DNA from 2 places in the Clostridium senegalense genome. Region 2 is predicted to be linked to the other one. Evidence: predicted binding sites of a transcription regulator. Region 2 holds the regulator's gene; the other holds the start of a gene.
What was found. Region 2 encodes Rex, which represses fermentation and respiration genes when NADH is low (regulators of the CRP and FNR family bind a similar motif). Its sites were predicted from a motif close to ATTGTTAANNNNTTAACAAT; they were not measured.
Positions count from the first base shown of each region.

Region 1: a site for Rex is predicted at 3,607-3,626, ahead of KQI36_RS11710 (glycerol dehydrogenase). Genes of this name have one in related genera too.

Region 1 covers NZ_JAHLNC010000006.1:134,264-139,798, forward strand. The annotation lists gene KQI36_RS11690 (glutamine--tRNA ligase/YqeY domain fusion protein) at 1-734, opposite strand, end outside; T-box leader at 931-1,189, opposite strand; gene KQI36_RS11695 (DUF368 domain-containing protein) at 1,446-2,243, shown strand; gene KQI36_RS11700 (hypothetical protein) at 2,600-2,749, shown strand; gene KQI36_RS11705 (PilZ domain-containing protein) at 2,809-3,432, opposite strand; gene KQI36_RS11710 (glycerol dehydrogenase) at 3,716-4,807, shown strand; gene KQI36_RS11715 (ABC transporter substrate-binding protein) at 4,902-5,535, opposite strand, start outside.
Region 2 covers NZ_JAHLNC010000019.1:11,216-16,750, reverse strand. The annotation lists gene KQI36_RS17200 (acyl-CoA dehydrogenase) at 1-1,114, opposite strand, end outside; gene KQI36_RS17195 (short-chain-enoyl-CoA hydratase) at 1,220-1,999, opposite strand; gene KQI36_RS17190 (redox-sensing transcriptional repressor Rex) at 2,497-3,138, opposite strand; gene KQI36_RS17185 (ABC-F family ATP-binding cassette domain-containing protein) at 4,207-5,535, opposite strand, start outside.

The DNA.
Region 1 (5,535 bases), on a different contig from region 2:
TCATATAAAGGTCTGTGATCTTTAAATTCCATGGAACACAAAGAATGTGTAATGCCTTCAATGGCATCTTGTAATGGATGTGCAAAATCATACATTGGATAGATGCACCATTTATCTTCAGTTCTATAGTGGGATGCATGAAGTATTCTATATATTACAGGGTCTCTAAAGTTTATGTTAGGAGAAGACATATCTATTTTAGCTCTTAATGTTTTAGCTGAGTTTTCAAATTCTCCATTTTTCATTCTTTCAAATAAATCTAAATTTTCTTCTATAGACCTATTTCTATAAGGACTATCTTTTCCAGGTTCAGTTAGGGTTCCTCTATATTCTCTTGTCTCATCTGGCGTTAAATCACAAACATAGGCTTTCCCTTTTTTTATAAGTTTTACAGCACATTCATAAAATGTATCAGAATAATCAGAGCCATAAAATATTCTTTCTTTAGGTGAAAAACCTAACCAATTTATATCATCAATGATTGAATTAACATATTCAATATCTTCTTTTAACGGATTTGTATCATCAAATCTTAAATTAAAAGTACCATTGTATTTTTGAGATATAGAATAGTTAATATTAATAGCATAAGCACTACCTATATGAAGATATCCATTAGGTTCTGGTGGAAATCTAGTAGCTATATTTCTTGAGTAAGCATTATTATCTAAGTCATCATTTATAATTTTATGCAAAAAATTTGAATTTATATTTTCATTAATTGAATTACACATTTAATTCCCTCCATTTATGAGATTTTAAGTATTTACCTATTTTTATTTACAAGTTTGTTTACCTAAATTTATTTACATAGTTCAAATTTATATTTGGATAATTTATATTTGGATAATTTATATTTGGATAAAATTTCTATTTAGATAAAATTTATATAAAATAAAAAAACTCTCACCCCCAAGACTAATTTTTAGCCTTGGGGACGAGAGATACATTCGTGGTGCCACCCCAGTTCATTAACATGTTACCATGTTAACCTCTTCAAGTACGACTTAAATTTAAAATGTTAAGTGATACTCTAGCTCTATAACAGGAGCGCCTGTCATACCATCCCTAAAAGTTCCGATATGAAGCTCAAAGACTTGCTTCAATTAAAACATCTTTACTCCTTCTCAGCTACTGGAGTTCTCTGTAAAAGAGGAATTTAATTTACTCTTCTTATCATCGCTATGAAAATAATAATATTTTTATAAATAGTATCAAAGAAAAAATATTATGTCAAGAAAAAGATTAAAAAAAATAAAAAAAGAGTAGAATAAATTATAAATATAGATATAGCAAGATTGAATATTTTTTAACATAATTAGAAAAGTATCTGTTAAATCTATGTTAAATGGTTTGAATTCCAGTAGTTTTAATAAATAAAGTTAGTTATATTATAAATAGCTTTATAAGACCAATTTATGAAATACATAACTAAGAGGTGAGAGATGAAATTTTTATCTAATTTTTTTAAAGGAATAGCAATCAGTATATCACAGATAGTTCCAGGTGTTAGTGGAGGGACTATAGCTATAATTCTTGGAATTTATGATGATTTAATACATGCTATAAACAATATTTTAAATGACTTTAAAAATCAATATAAATTATTAGTGCAAGTAGGATTAGGAGCTATTATAGGTATATTTTTATTTAGTAATATAGTAAAAAATATAATTACAAAATATCCTATAGAAGCAGGATTCTTTTTTATCGGTATAATTTTAGGTGGAGCACCTTTAATGTATAAAAAAGCCACTAAGAAGGGATTGTTGAAAAAAAATTTAGTTTATTTAGGATTAGGTATTCTAATTGTAGTTATTATGTCAGGGGAGTATATCGACAATTCAAATGTGATAACTAATTTAAATATTTTAAATTTTATTTGGTTGTTTATAGGAGGAATAATAGTTGCAATAGCTTTAATACTGCCAGGAATAAGTGGATCTTTTATGCTTTTAATTTTAGGTTTGTATAACACAGTTTTAACTGCTGTATCAGATTTAAATTTTTTAATACTTGCGCCAATTGGATTAGGCGTAATAATAGGTACCATTGCAACTGCCAGAACAATAGAAAGATTGTTAAATAAATATCCGCAGCAAATATATATGCTTATATTTGGATTTGTTTTAGGTTCAGTGGTATCTATATTTCCAGGAATACCTACAGGTATATCTTCAATAGTATCTGTAATATTATTAGTTTTAGGATTTATCTTTATATATAAGATAAGTGAAGAATGAATATAGGGTTCCAAATTAAATTTTAAACTTATTTATTTATCAAATGAGAAAACTCAAATTAATGTTTTATCAATAACTAACAGATTATTTTAGTTAAAAGTTAAGAGTTATTGTGATTATTACTCACTATGTTCCTAATAATATTAAACGTACTTTTTTAGGATTAGTTTTTATTGCTTTAGATTTTATTTATATTTTTTCTCAACTGATAACAAAAATTTGATGTATAAATTTAAGCTGGAGATTGTATCCCTATATATAAGCAAACTGAAATATAAAAATTTTTGATAAAAGGAATAAAAGTTTCTTATATTCACAATATAATATTGAACAAATATTATATTTAGGAGGATATTATGAACAGAGAACAAAAAAATGAAAAGCATAATAGTGCTAAAAAAATGATTATAGATGGTAAGGATTGGAATGATATAATGCAAGAAACTGGTTTAAGACTTAAGGATTTAAAAAGAATTCAAAAGGATGAAATAAACCCACATTTTTAGTGGAAAATTCCTGCTGGTTTGGAAAGCAGGAATTTTTTATATTAAACATTAAAAATAGATTATTTGGTATTTACATTTCTATATTTTAATTGATCTAATTTGTTATCTAATATAAATTTTCTTAAAAGCTGTTCATCCGCTTTATTAATAAATTTAAATTTACAACCATAATTATACATATGATCTGTTTTGAATTTTCTTTTAGTCTCAGTTATTATAGTAATAGTGGTAGTACCTATAGGTAGTAAAAGAATAAAGTTTAAATCAATTGGTAAGTTAAGAGGACTCTCTAATAATATGCCTGAAATACTTATATTCTTAGCTATCATTAATATAGGTTTTGAAAGATTAATTACTTCTTTATAAGACTTTTTTAATATGTTTACTGGTAAGGTTATATTTATATTCACACGACTATGTAGCCGCCGATTTTTAGAATATAAAAAACGTATATTAGTAAATTCTATATTTTTTACGTCTACTTTAGAAATGTTAGCTTCATAAACTAATACACCCTCTTTTTTAGAAAATATACTTAAAAAAAAGTTTTCTTTATTATTTAACATAGGGTCATTATTGACAGACATAATCAACTTGTTATTATCAAAATATTGAATTATTCCAGTTGCGGTTAAATCTCCATATAAGGACTCCGCTTTTATTAAAGAATAGTTATATTTCACAGTTATACCTCCTTATATATTTAAAAAATTAAATTATATATCATATTATGGTTCAAAAGAATGTATAATTCAATATAAAATTACAAAAAAAGTAAAGAAAATGGTGAAAATATAAAAAGTAAAGAAATAATTTAAAATTTTTTTAATTGTATTGACAATTAATCGAAAAAAAGGTATGTTAAAAATATATCAAATGATATTTTAATCATTTTTAATTAGCTTTAAAAATTAACTTTAATCAATTTATAAGAAAATTCTTTATTTCAAGGTAGGAGGAAGTAATATGTTTAAGAGTATAATATCACCAGGTAAATATATACAAGGAAGCGCTGTGTTAAAAGATATAAGAAATCATATATCAGATTTGGGAAAATCATTTTTTGTAATTGCTAGTGATAATGGAATAAAAAGAACAAAGCCTATTATAGAAGAGAGTTTTAATGAAAAAAAATACAACTTAACATTTGAAAGTTTTAATGGAGAATGTTCTAAAAATGAAATTAATAGATTAAGAAAAATTTTAAAAGAAAATGACTGTGATGTTGTTATAGGTATAGGTGGAGGAAAAATTTTTGATACTGCTAAAGCAGTGGCTTATTATGAAAATATTCCTGTAGTAATAGTACCAACAATTGCATCTACTGATGCACCATGTAGTGCATTATCTGTTATATATACAGATGAAGGTGTATTTAGTGAATATTTAATGCTACCTAAAAATCCTGAAGTTGTAATAGTAGATACTGAAATAGTTGCAAAGGCACCAGCAAGATTATTAGTGGCTGGAATAGGAGATGCATTAGCTACTTATTTTGAAGCTGAAGCATGTTTGAAATCTAATGCTTGTAATATGGCAGGTGGAAAAATTACAAAGGCGGCGATGGCTTTAGCAAGTTTATGCTATGAAACATTGTTAGAGGATGGATTAAAGGCAAAACTTGCAGTAGAATCAGGAGTTTGTACTACTGCAGTAGAAAATATTATTGAAGCTAATACTTATTTAAGTGGTATTGGATTCGAAAGTGGTGGACTTGCAGCAGCTCATGCAATCCATAATGGATTTACTGTTTTAGAGCAATGTCATCATTTGTATCATGGAGAAAAGGTTGCATTTGGAACTATTGTTCAATTGGTTTTAGAAAATAGAACTATGGAAGAAATAGAAGAAGTTATAACATTATGTCTAAACTTACAGTTACCTATTACATTAGAGGATATGGGTATAATTGAGATAAAAGAAGAAGAAATTAAAAGTGTAGCTAAGGCAACTTGCTTAGAAGGTGAAACAATTTATAATATGCCATTTGAAATTAATGAAGATATGGTTTATGCTGCAATACTTTCAGCAGATGCAATAGGAAGACTTTACAAATAGACATTAGAATAAAGTTATGAATTTTAGTTAGAATGATTTAATTTTATAATTTATAAAAAGAGCCTTCAAATTTGTATTTTGAAAGCTCTTTTTGTTATTCCACTATAATTTCATCAAAAAGAATATTATTAATTGGGTTCACAATTACATTTTTCACTTTATTTTTATTGTATATAATACCACATTTAGGATTAAATAAAAATATGGCAGGGCAATCATTTAACATAACACTATTCAACTCTTTATATAGATTATATCTTTTATCAGGTACAATACATTCAGAGGCTTTGTCCATTAATGAATTTACTTTTTCATTATTATAATTGTTTTTAAAAAAAGCAGAATTTATATTAAATAATGGTCTTAAGTAATTGTCAGCATCACCAGTATCAGCAATCCAAAAAGCTGGAAAAATATCAGATTTAAGATAATTATCAGGATGATATACCCCTTTTTCATTGGCGAGAATTTTCTCACACCTTATGCCAACAGCTTCAAAATAGTTTATAAGAAGATTAATATAATCATCATTTTTACTATGTACTATTTTTAAAGTGTCTTTAGAGTTACAGTAATTACACTTACTTAAAAGTTCCTTTGCTTTATTAGGATTATATTTAAAAATATCATCATTATTAAAATCTAATATTGCTCTAGGAAAAATAGATTTAAAAGCTTCTGCATTATTACAAGCTAAAAGTTTAATAAGTTCTTCTTTATTTACTGCA
Region 2 (5,535 bases):
CCATTTTTTGAACTTGAGAAGTACCTTCATATATTTCTGTTATTTTAGCATCTCTCATCATTCTTTCTACAGGATAATCTTTAGTATATCCGTATCCACCAAAGATTTGAACAGCTTTAGTTGTAACATCCATAGCTGTATTAGCAGCAAATAATTTAGCTCTTGCAGCTTCTACTGTATATGGTAGCTTATTATCTTTGTTGTAAGCAGCTTTATAAACTAATTGTCTAGCAGCTTCTACTTGAACATCCATATCTGCTATCATCCATTGAAGACCTTGGAATTTAGATAATGATCTTCCGAATTGTTTTCTTTCTTTCATGTAAGCTACAGCTTCATCTAAAGCACCTTGTGCAATTCCTAAAGCTTGAGCAGCTATACCAATTCTTCCTCCATCCAATGTTTTCATTGCGATTTTGAAACCTTGGCCTTCTTTTCCAAGTAAGTTTTCTTTTGGAACTATACAATCTTCAAATACTAATTCTGTTGTTGAAGAAGCTCTTATACCTAATTTTTCTTCAACTTTTCCTATTGAAAATCCTTTAAAACCTTTTTCAACTATAAATGCTGAAATTCCTCTTGTTCCTTTAGATTTATCTGTCATAGCAAATACTATAAATACATCTGCAACTCCACCGTTAGTTATGAATATTTTAGAGCCATTTAATATATAGTTATCTCCATCTAAAACAGCAGTTGTTTGTTGTCCTGATGCATCTGTTCCTGCGTTAGGTTCAGTTAAACCAAATGCTCCTATTTTTTCACCTTTTGCAAGTGGTGTTAAGTATTTTTCTTTTTGTTCTTGATTTCCGAACATATCTATTGGAGATGCACATAATGAAGTGTGTGCTGATAAAATAACGCCTGTTGTACCACAAACTCTTGATAATTCTTCAACAGCCATAGCATAAGAAACGTTGTTTCCACCTGCTCCTCCAAATTCAGTTGAAAATGGAATACCCATCATATTGTATCTTGCCATTTTCTTTACATTTTCCATTGGAAATTCTTCTGTTATATCTATTTCAGCGGCAATAGGTTTTACATCTGTTTCTGCAAACTCCCTTACCATTTGTCTTACAAATTCTTGTTCCTTAGTTAATGAAAAATTCATACTCCCCATTCCTCCTATTTAATTTTTAAAAGGCTAATTTTCTTATTTTTTCAAATTTCAAACTTGATTTTCCATTACAATTACGTATTAAAATAAGTTAAAGGATTACATATTTTTAAAGTTTTTATCCCTTTTCTCTAAAAACGCTTTCATACCTTCTTTTTGGTCATAAGTACTAAAACACATACCAAAAGCTTCTGATTCATAATTTAATGCACTATCAATGTCCATTTGCATACCTTTGTTTATTGCTTCCTTACAAAGTTTAACTGCAACTGGTGCATTATTGCATATTTGTTTTGCCATATTCATAGCTTCTTCCATTAAAACTTCTGGTTCTAAAACCTTATTTATAAGGCCTATATTAAATGCTTCTTCTGCTTTTATTATGTTAGCTGTGAATATCAACTCTTTAGCTTTACACTCTCCCACAAGTCTAGCTAATCGTTGTGTTCCACCAAAACCTGGTGTTATTCCAAGTCCAACTTCTGGTTGTCCAAACTTAGCTTTTGCTGATGCGATTCTAATATCACAAGCCATAGAAAGTTCGCAACCTCCACCTAGAGCAAAACCGTTAATAGCAGCAATAACAGGTTTGTCCAAAGTTTCTAATCTTCTGAAAACTTTGTTTCCAAGTATTCCAAAGGCTCTTCCTTCTAATGCATTCAATCCTTCCATTTCTGAAATATCAGCTCCTGCAATAAAAGCTTTACCTTCCCCAGTTAAAATAACAGCATAAATCTCATTGTCTTTTTCAATTAAATCAATGACATTGTCCAACTCTTTTAAAGTTTCTGAATTTAAAGCATTCAATGCCTTAGGTCTATTAAATTTTACAATACCTATGTTTCCATCCTTTTCAAGGATAATATTTTTAAATTCCATAATGCTGTCCCCCATGAATATTTTCCCACAAATTGTTATATAATTCACAATTTTTACTAAAAATAATAATTGAAGTCCATCAACTTCAATTACTATTATATCCTCACTGGTATATATTTGCAACATAAGTTGATGATTTTTTCTGAATTATTTTAATTAATTATTAATTTTAGTAATTTCATTTGTTTGTAAAATTAAAACAATTTGTGTTTTTATTTAACAATGTAAAGACCCTACAGGCTTTGTCACTATATTCTTTAACTAAGATTAGTATAGAAAAGTTTCATAAAACCCTATTTTCTTTACATCTCACTAAATAATGTATGATTTATTTTTTTTATTATGTATTAAAATTCTTTCATTTTTTAAACATTTTGTGTATTTGTTAACAAAATATTTACTTCTGTTTTTTATCCTTAAATCTCTTTTTTTCTACAAAAAAGTGAAAAAGATCATCGCAATTTTATTTTCTATTTTTGATGACCTTTTCACAAAAGCTATTCAGTTAATTTACTTTCATTTAGTAAATAACTTAAAGTCATTAAACTTTCGCTTAAATGAACATTTTCTACTATTACATCACTTGGAACTTTTAAATCTACTGGCGCAAAATTCCATATAGCTTTAATTCCTGATGATGTTATAATATCGCAAACTCCTTGTGCTCTTTCTTTTGGAACACAAATTATTGCAATATCTACTTCATTATTTTTAATAAAGCTTTCTAGATTATCTATATCTTCTATAGATACATCTCTTATTCTTAAGCCAATAAGTTTAGGATTTATATCAAATATTGCCTTTAAATCAAAGGACATTCTTTGAAAATAAGTATAATTTGCTATAGCTTGCCCGATATTACCTGCACCTATAATTATTGTATTGTACTCTTTATCTAATCCTAAAATTGAAGATATTTGAGCTAATAATTCTTTTACATTATATCCATATCCCTGTTGACCAAAGTCACCAAAACAATTTAAATCTTGTCTTATTTGTGAAGCTGTAAAGCCTATTTTTTCACTTAATTCATTAGATGATATTCTATCCACATCATTTTCTGCAAGTTCTTTTAAATATCTATAATATTTAGGAATTCTCTTTATAACTGCCATTGATATATTTTTCTTTCTATCCAAAAAAAACACCTCCAAAAATATATTTTTAAAAGGTAAATCTAAAAAATAATCATATATGATTATTTCAAATCTTTGTACCTAATCACAAAGACTTTTTCCTTTTTATTTTTAAATTGAATTTATAATAACTAAATCTAACTATAGGTTTCAAAACAATATTTTTATTTATACATTTTAAATTTTAGAAACCTAGTTATAGGATTCCAAAATAACCTTTTAAATTATTCATTGAAAATTTTGGACACTTTTCAAGTAAGCATACACTTGATAATATCTAAAATCTAAAAATATATATAAATTAAAACTTTCCTATATTTTATTAATAAGCTTAATTCTGAATTTTTATAAATATTCCAACTCAATTATTCATCAACTAAAATTTATTTTACAGAATTACAGAGTTACTTTATTCATATATTATGTAAAATAATATTTTTTATTTTTCAATTGTAAGTTTCATTTCAAAATTATCGTATACATACTTAATAATACATATAATTTAAATATAATTAAATCTAAAAATTTATATAGAAAGACTATAATTAATAAAATATCGTTTATATTTTACCATATTACTTGAAATTTGTTTATATATATTTTCAAAATTGTTTCATTCTTTTCTCTATTTTCTTAATATTCACCTTGTTTTTTCAATAAATTTAAACATTTATATATAAATCTTAATTTTTTTGTTATTTATTAAACTAATTTATATGTGTAAAATTTTAATTTTAAAACAAATGAAACATGTACTATAAATATATGTTTCTAAATACAAATATACCTTAACTATACCTATTTTTCATTTATTTATACATTTATTTAAATTGTTCATTACATCATTAATTAGATAATAAATTTTTATTTTTTTATACAAATTAGAAGAAATATAAACATTATTGGTTTTAAGATATAAAAAAACTTTTAGTATTACTATAAGTATAGCAAATAGTTGTTATATTACCTATTTATTATATAATTTATAAATTTAAGTATATTTTTATATAAATAATTTGTATTAATTTAAAGTTAAAAGAAACTGGACTAATCCAGTTTCTTCTTAAATTCTTATAAATTCTCTTCCCATTCTTCGTATAAGTTAGATAGTAATTCTTCCTTTTCACTTAATAATTCATTTACCTCTACACTTTTTTCTGGATTAGAATATATTTCTTCTTTACAAAGTAATTCTTGAAGCTTTTCTATTTCACTTTCTGTTGTTGCTATGTTTTCTTCAAGATTTTTTAAATACTTTTGAATTTCTCTTTGTTTTTTCTCTTCTTCCCTTTTTTTCTTCTTATCTAATTTTATTTGAGTTTTCGTAATCCCACTACTTTGTTCTTCTTGTTCAAATCTTAAAGGGTTGTTTTTCTTCTCTATATAATAAGAATAATTTCCTAAATATTCTTTTATTCCATCTTCATTTAGTTCAAAAATTTTACCTACTACTTTATTTAAGAAATATCTATCGTGAGATATTACAAGTACTGTTCCATCATAAGATAATATAGCATCCTCTAAAGCTTCTCTTGAAACTATATCTAAATGGTTTGTAGGCTCATCTAGAAGTAAAAAATTATTTTGCGATAACATAAGTTTTAGAAGATTTATTCTACATTTTTCTCCTCCACTCAACTTTTCAATTTTTTTAAACACATCATCACCTCTAAATAGAAATGCTGCAAGATATGTTCTTATTTCCGTGGTAGTTAATTCTGGAAAATCATCCCAAACCTCATCTATTATTGTTTTATTCAAATCTAAATTAGATTGTTCCTGATCGTAATAACCTATGTTTACATTTTTGCCTAATACTTTGATTCCACTATCTGGTTGTATTTCATCCATAATTATTTTAAATAATGTAGTTTTTCCTCTACCATTTTCACCTATAAGCGCAATTTTATTTTCTCTTTTTATATCCATATTAACGCCTGTAAATAATACTTTTTCCCCATAACTTTTACTTAATTCTTCAACATATAAAACATCATTTCCACTTTTTATTCTAGTTTCAAAATTAATTCTAGATGCCTTTTGGTCTTTATGTGGTGCTTCTATTCTTTCAATTTTATCTAATGCTTTTTGTCTACTTTCTGCTGCCTTAATACTTTTTTCACGGTTAAAAGACTTATACTTTTGAATTATCTCTTCTTGTCTTTTAATTTCTGCTTGTTGCAAACTAAATGCCTTTAATGCTACTTCGTAATTTTTCTTTTTCAAGTCAATAAATGCTGTATAATTACCATTATATATTTCAGCCATACCATATGATATTTCTATAGTTTTATTTGTAACTGCATCTAAGAAAAATCTATCATGGGAAATTATAATAATGCTACCTTTATAGCTCTTTAAATATTCTTCTAACCATTCTATAGCATCTAAATCTAAATG